2 regions of the Carboxydothermus ferrireducens DSM 11255 genome follow, and region 1 is predicted to be linked to the other one. Evidence: riboswitches for the same ligand, from Rfam matches in the RefSeq annotation. Region 1 holds a riboswitch; the other holds the start of a gene.
The links. Region 1 has a riboswitch for glycine ahead of gcvT (glycine cleavage system aminomethyltransferase GcvT). Riboswitches for the same ligand answer to the same signal wherever they lie in the genome.
Positions count from the first base shown of each region.

Region 2: another riboswitch for glycine. It lies ahead of CARFE_RS14055 (GrdX family protein); the one in region 1 lies ahead of gcvT (glycine cleavage system aminomethyltransferase GcvT).

Region 1 is NZ_ATYG01000001.1:781-4,185, forward strand. Features, by position in the region: gene CARFE_RS0100010 (double-cubane-cluster-containing anaerobic reductase) at 1-647, shown strand, start outside; gene CARFE_RS0100015 (acyl-CoA dehydratase activase) at 647-1,384, shown strand; glycine riboswitch at 1,487-1,596, shown strand; glycine riboswitch at 1,597-1,668, shown strand; gene gcvT (glycine cleavage system aminomethyltransferase GcvT) at 1,754-2,836, shown strand; gene gcvH (glycine cleavage system protein GcvH) at 2,839-3,231, shown strand; gene gcvPA (aminomethyl-transferring glycine dehydrogenase subunit GcvPA) at 3,233-3,405, shown strand, end outside.
Region 2 is NZ_ATYG01000003.1:105,870-109,274, reverse strand. Features, by position in the region: gene CARFE_RS0102830 (formate--tetrahydrofolate ligase) at 1-117, opposite strand, end outside; gene CARFE_RS0102825 (thioesterase family protein) at 297-692, opposite strand; glycine riboswitch at 1,074-1,159, shown strand; glycine riboswitch at 1,160-1,253, shown strand; gene CARFE_RS14055 (GrdX family protein) at 1,293-1,688, shown strand; gene trxB (thioredoxin-disulfide reductase) at 1,738-2,661, shown strand; gene CARFE_RS0102800 (thioredoxin family protein) at 2,676-3,005, shown strand; gene CARFE_RS0102795 (glycine/sarcosine/betaine reductase component B subunit) at 3,017-3,405, shown strand, end outside.

The DNA.
Region 1 (3,405 bases):
TAAACAAAAAAAGAAAAGCTTTAAAAAGGCTTTCCGATTTAAGAAAGCACAACCCGGCTCCCATCCATGGCCTTGACGTACTGTTAATTAACCAGCTGGCCTTTTTTGATGACCCCGAGCGTTTTGCCACAAAGGTTAATGAACTGTGCGACGAATTGGAAGAAAGGGTGGCTAAAGGCGAAGGGGTAGTTTCCAAAGATGCTCCACGAATCTTAATTACCGGTACTCCCCAGCCCATACCCCACTGGAAAATCCATGCTTTAATTGAAGGCGCCGGCGGTGTTGTAGTGGGTGAGGAAACCTGCATTGGGGAACGATATTTTAAAGATTTAGTAGAACCGGCGGCGGATGTGGAAGGCATGCTTAAAAATATTGCGGCCAGGTCTTTAAAGGTAAATTGTGCCTGTTTTACCCCTAATACCGGCAGGCTTGAGGATATCTTATCTATGGTGCAAAAACTTCAGGTAGATGGAGTTATCCATTATTCTCTGCAGTTCTGCCAGCCCTATGGAGTGGAGAGTTACTTAGTCGGACGGGAATTGGAGAGAAGAAATATTCCTTTCTTAAAGCTCGAAAGTGATTTTTCTGAAGAAGACCAGGGGCAATTAAAAACGCGGATTGAAGCCTTTTTGGAGATGATAAAGTAGTGTTTGCAGGATTAGATTTGGGCTCAACCAACTCAAAACTGGTGATTATTAAAGAAGATGGAAGTTATACTTTTAAGGTTGTCCCTACCAGGTATGAACCGGTGAAAGCCGGGGAGTTATTACTGAAAAATACCGGTGAAATTAGGAACTTAGTTGTTACCGGCTACGGACGGGTAGCTTTTAACCGGGGAAAAGTCGTAACGGAAATAACCTGTCAGGCCAGGGGTTGCCACGAATTATTTCCGGAAGTGGATTATATCTTAGATTTAGGCGGTCAGGATGCCAAAATTATTAAAAAAGATGGTCAAGGAAGGGTAGTTAATTTTTTAATGAATGATAAATGCGCTGCCGGTACGGGGAGATTTCTTGAAATAATTTTAACGGCAATCGGTGATGATTACCGGGATGAGGATTTGATTAATGAAGAAAATGCCGTGCCTATCAATTCCATGTGCACGGTTTTTGCCGAATCGGAAGTCATTTCTCTCCTTGCCCGGGGAACTCCCAAGAGAGCAGTAATTGCAGGATTATTTAAAACAACCGCCAAAAGATTGGCTAAATTTGCAGAAAGCCTTGGTAAGCCTCGAAAGTTGATTTTTACCGGAGGAGGAGCAAAATATCCGGCTTTAAGACTGTTTTTGCAAAAGGAAATGGGTGTCGAGGTGGTTGTACCCCCAGAACCATCGGTGACCGCTGCCCTGGGTGCGGCTTTAATTGCCAGAGAAACCGGGAGTTAACCCTCCCGGTTTCTTTTTAAATTAAAATTTTCACAAATGCAGGAATTGTTGAATTAATGCGAATTTTGTTATAAAATGTATACAGAAAACTTAATACGGCGGATGAAGGCAGCAGGAGAGACCCGGTTTTTCGGGCGCCGAAGGAGTAAGCCTTTAAAGTGTTGCTTGGCTTTAAAGGTGAAACTCTCAGGCAAAAGGACTGTTGCCGGACGAAACTCTGGAGAGTCCCTTAAAGGGCACCCACGGGGAGTTTAATCTCTCAGGTCAAAGGACAGAGGCTAAAGCAGTTTGTTTTAGCTATCTGTCTTTTTTGTTTTTCTTGGGATGAAAAAAGTGTTGCTGTTAAAACTATTAAAAAGGGGTGATGGGATGGAGAACTTGAAAAGGACGCCGCTTTATGAGGAACATATTAAGCTTGGTGCGAAAATGGTTCCCTTTGGCGGATGGGAGATGCCGGTCCAGTATACCGGTATTTTAGAAGAACATATGGCCGTTCGAACCGATGTAGGCATGTTTGATGTTTCCCACATGGGGGAAATAGAAATTACCGGAAAGCAAGCGGAACGGTTTGTTAATTACCTTATCACCAATGATGTTTCCCGCCTTAATTCCGGCGACGTAATTTACACTACTATGTGCTATCCCGATGGAGGTACTGTTGACGACCTTTTGGCTTATAAGTATTCGACCGAACGGTATTTGCTGGTGGTAAACGCAGCCAATAAAGATAAAGATTTAGCTCATATTCTCCAATACAGGTGGGACGATGTTACTGTTACCGATTTATCCGACGAAACCGCCGAAATTGCTTTGCAGGGTCCAAGAGCTCAGGAGATTTTGCAGAAGTTAACCGCTTTTGATTTAAATCGAATTAAATATTTTGGTTTTGCCGAAATTGAGGTTGCAGGCGTTCCCTGTCTTGTTAGCCGCACCGGATATACCGGTGAAGATGGCTTTGAAATTTATTTTGCTCCAAATTTGGCTCCAAAAATCTGGAATGAACTCTTAAATCTTGGTGTCAAGCCGGCAGGTCTTGGTGCCCGGGATACGTTAAGATTTGAAGCCTGTCTTCCTTTATACGGCCATGAACTTTCCGCCGAAATCACACCCTTAGAAGCCGGACTGGGCTGGGCCGTTAAGTTTAATAAGGAAGATTTTATAGGAAAAGAAGCTTTACTTGCCCAAAAAAATGCCGGGCTTAAAAGAAAAATTGTTGGTTTGGAAATGATTGGAGCAGGAATTCCACGCCAAGGCTACGAAATAGTATTTAACCAAAGGGGAGTAGGTTTTGTCACCTCCGGTACCTTTGCACCGTTCCTTAAGAAAAACCTGGCAATGGCTATGGTGGATCTTGAGGCGGCGGAAATTGGTACCGAGGTGGACGTAATCATTCGGGGGAAGGGCGTGCGTGCCCGCGTAATTTCAAGACCATTTTATAAAAGGGGGAAATAAGCATGAGTGTGGTACCTAAGGATTTAAAGTACAGCCGTGAGCATGAGTGGATTAAGGTAGATGGCAATATCGGTATTATCGGGATTACCGATTTTGCCCAAAAATCTTTGGGAGATATCGTATTTATTGAGCTTCCCGGTGTGGGGGATGAAATTTCCGCCGGAGATAGCTTTGGAGTTGTGGAGTCGGTAAAAGCTGCTTCCGACTTATATGCTCCCGTTTCCGGAAAAGTTGTGGAAGTTAATGAAGAAGTTATTGAATCGCCGCAACTGGTAAATGAAGACCCCTATGGTAAGGGGTGGATGATTAAAGTGGAAATTAGTAACGAAGCGGAGTTAGACGAACTGCTCTCCCCCGAAGATTACGAAAAACTTCTCGAAGAGGAAGGCGAGTAATTTGAAATATACTCCCCATACCCCGGACGAAGTCCGGGAAATGTTAAGTAGCCTTGGCTTAAGTAGCATCGAGGAATTGTTTTCGGACATCCCGGAAGAGGTTAAACTTAAAAGGCCCTTAAATCTCCCTTCCGGGATGTCGGAATTGGAAGTAAAGAAACACCTGGCAAACTT
Region 2 (3,405 bases), on a different contig from region 1:
TTTTGCTTTGTACTTACCATACAGTTCAATGTCATCTTCGGTGAGCCCTAACTTTTCCGCTATTTTTACTATGGGCTCTAATTTTGCCTCCTGGGCAATTTCGATATCACTTTTCATATCCTTTCCCTTCCTTTCCCTTAAATTTTTAAATAACCTTTACCAAACTATTTTGAGCATCAATTAATAGATTATTCTCTTCTTCGGGCCAAATTCCTGCTTATATTTTGAAATTTTTAAATTTTCCTAAAAGATATTGTAGGAACTTTCATTAACTTTATTTTTCCCTCAATATCCCTTTATTTTTCTCTGGAACTTACCTTTCCTAAAAATTTCTCAATGTTCACTCGTACCCTTTCATGCCGTCCTTCCCCTATTTTCCCCTGCTCATCAAAAGCTTCCACCAAAAACGTAAGCTTTCGCCCTTCAACGGAAATCAATTTGGCTTTAGCTTCAACCAAAGCACCGACGGGCGATGCTTTTATGTGAGAAACCTCAATTTTTGTCCCCACGGTAGTTTCTCCCGGAGATAACGCAGCAGCAACAGCATTTACCGCCGCTTTTTCCATCAAAGCTACCATCATTGGAGTGGCAAATACTTCTAAACTTCCACTCCCCACTGCCTTGGCCGTTTTTTCCAGGGAAACGGTAGTTTTAGCCGTCCCTTCCAGGCCTTCGGTAAGGCTTTCCGCCATCCTATCACCCCACTTTTCCACGTGTTTATTATTTTATTCTTTCCTTCCCTTTAAATTTCCTCTTTCTATTTTTAATCCTTAAAAAAAATATTGTTAAGATTAAGTAAATTAAGCTGTATACTGCATTGGTATACAAACCTCTTTATATGCGCTTTTTGTCACAATAAACTAAAAAATATTTTCTCATATTTTCGCCATTTTCTTAATTTTCACAAGATAAAAACTTCTAAATTTGTCGAAAAAATTAAATTTTTGTAGCAGGACTTGTGTAAATTGTCACGAATGTATATAATAGAAATTGAAAAGTTAAGAAAAACTTTTCATTCTCCCCCTGCATATTTTTACTCCATCCCCCCAAAAATTAATAATGAAATTTTCCGGATGAAGGTTGTGGGAGAGACCCGTAATCGGGCGCCGAAGGAGCAAGGGCAACCGAAACTCTCAGGCAAAAGGACCGCAACCGGACGGAACTCTGGAGAGTCCGCAAAATGCGGCACCGAAGGAGAAACCCGTAGCCTTGGGCCCGGGAATCTCTCAGGTTGTAAGGACAGAGGCCGGAAAGTTATTCGGCCTCTGTTTTTCTTTTAGGAGGAATTTTTCATGCTGGTGATTACAAATAATCCGAAAGTCAAAGACTATATTCAAAGATTTACTTTAGAACCCCGCTTTACGATTATCTGGGTGGATGGATATACCGAAGATGTGTTAGCAAAAGTGCGTGATCTCTGCCATTTAGGTTATAAACTTTTAACCCATCCCTTGACCGGTAGCATTAAGCCAAACCAAACACCTTATAAAACCGTAGTTTTAGAAAAGCTCGAGCAAGAATCCGATTACGATTCCATCCTAATGGCTGAAATTAGCTATTTAAAAACCAAAGAGCTATTAGAAAAACGGTCTCGTCCCAAGGAAATCGAGCTCTTTCTGGAAGATTTTGCTGTAATAGACCTGGATTTTTTTAAAAGTTTCCTTTACAGCATGGGTCTTATTACATAAGTTTATAACTTTAATTTATAACTTTTCCCTTTAAAAGGAGGAATATCGTATGGAAAGATACGATGTAATCATCATCGGCGCCGGTCCTGCTGGACTTTCCGCAGCTCTTTACAGCGCCCGGAGTAAGCTTTCCACCCTTTATATTGAAAAGCTTTCCACCGGCGGACAGGCTGCCACTACCGATGAAATTGAAAATTATCCGGGATTTGCCCATGGGATTTCCGGCCCGGAACTTACCGCCCAAATGGAGGAACAAGCAAAGCGTTTTGGTGCCAAAAAACTTTTGGCCGAAGTAAAGGGGATTGAGCTTGCGGGGGCTGACCGGATCGTCAAAACCACCAAAGGTAACTTTGTTGCGAAAGTGGTAATTATCGCTTCCGGTGCTGCACCTAAACTTCTTGGCTGTCCGGGAGAGCAAGAATTCAGATCCCGGGGGGTTTCCTACTGTGCTACCTGTGACGCCGCTTTTTACGAAGGCGCCAACGTCATGGTCGTAGGGGGTGGCGATTCAGCGGTTGAGGAAGCCTGTTACCTTACCAAGTTTGCTGATAAGGTAACCCTTGTCCATCGCCGCGATACCTTGAGAGCCACCAAAGTTCTCCAGGAAAGGGCTTTTGCCAACGAAAAGCTGGAAATCCTTTGGAACACCGTGGTGGAAGAAATTATCGGCACCGACGTTGTGGAAAAAGTGCGCTTAAAAAACGTGGTCACCGGTGAAGTTTTTGAAAGGGAAATTGACGGAATCTTTATCTATGTTGGCCTTAAGCCCAATACCGAGTTTGTCAAAGGCTTAGTAAACCTGGACGAACAGGGGTACATTATTACCGATGAAAACATGCGCACCAACATTCCCGGAATCTACGCCGCCGGCGATGTCCGGCAAAAGCTGTTACGGCAGGTAGTAACTGCCGCTGCTGACGGTGCTATTGCTGCTTACCATGCGGAAAAATATCTTGAAGAATGTACCGAGTAAAGGAGGTGATAAACATGGCGGGAAACATAATTGAGCTAAACAAAGACAATTTTGAAGAAGAAGTTTTAAAAAGCGAGCTTCCGGTTCTGGTGGACTTCTGGGGTCCCAGGTGCGTACCCTGCATGGGTTTAATGCCGGTAGTAGAAGAATTGGCCGAAATCTATGCGGGTAAAATGAAGTTTACCAAATTAAACACTGCCGAAAACCGGAGGCTTGCCATTCAGCTTAAAGTTATGAGCCTTCCTACCTTCCAGTTTTATAAAAACGGCGAACTTGTAGACCAGCTACAAGGTAATTTTGGCCGCGAAGAAATTGAAGAAAAAATTCGGGCCATTATCGGCTAAGGAGGGATAAAATGCGGCTTACCCTTGGGAAAATTAACATTAAAGGGCTGGAATTTGGCCCCAGTACCCGGGTCGAAAATGGAGTTCTTTACGTTAATAAAGACGAATTAACAGCCTTATTGAAAGAGGATAACCGGATTAGTTCCGTTGAGGTTTTCTTAGCCCGCCCGGGCGAATCGGTACGAATTGTACCGGTAAAAGACGTCATTGAACCCCGGGTGAAGGTGGAAGGCCCAGGAAATATTTTCCCCGGTTTTCTCGGTAAAGTAGAAATGGTGGGCAGCGGCCGGACCCACGTTTTAAAAGGTGCTGCTGTGGTCACTACCGGAAAGATTGTAGGATTCCAGGAAGGAATTATTGACATGACCGGTCCTGGAGCCGAGTATACTCCTTTTTCCAA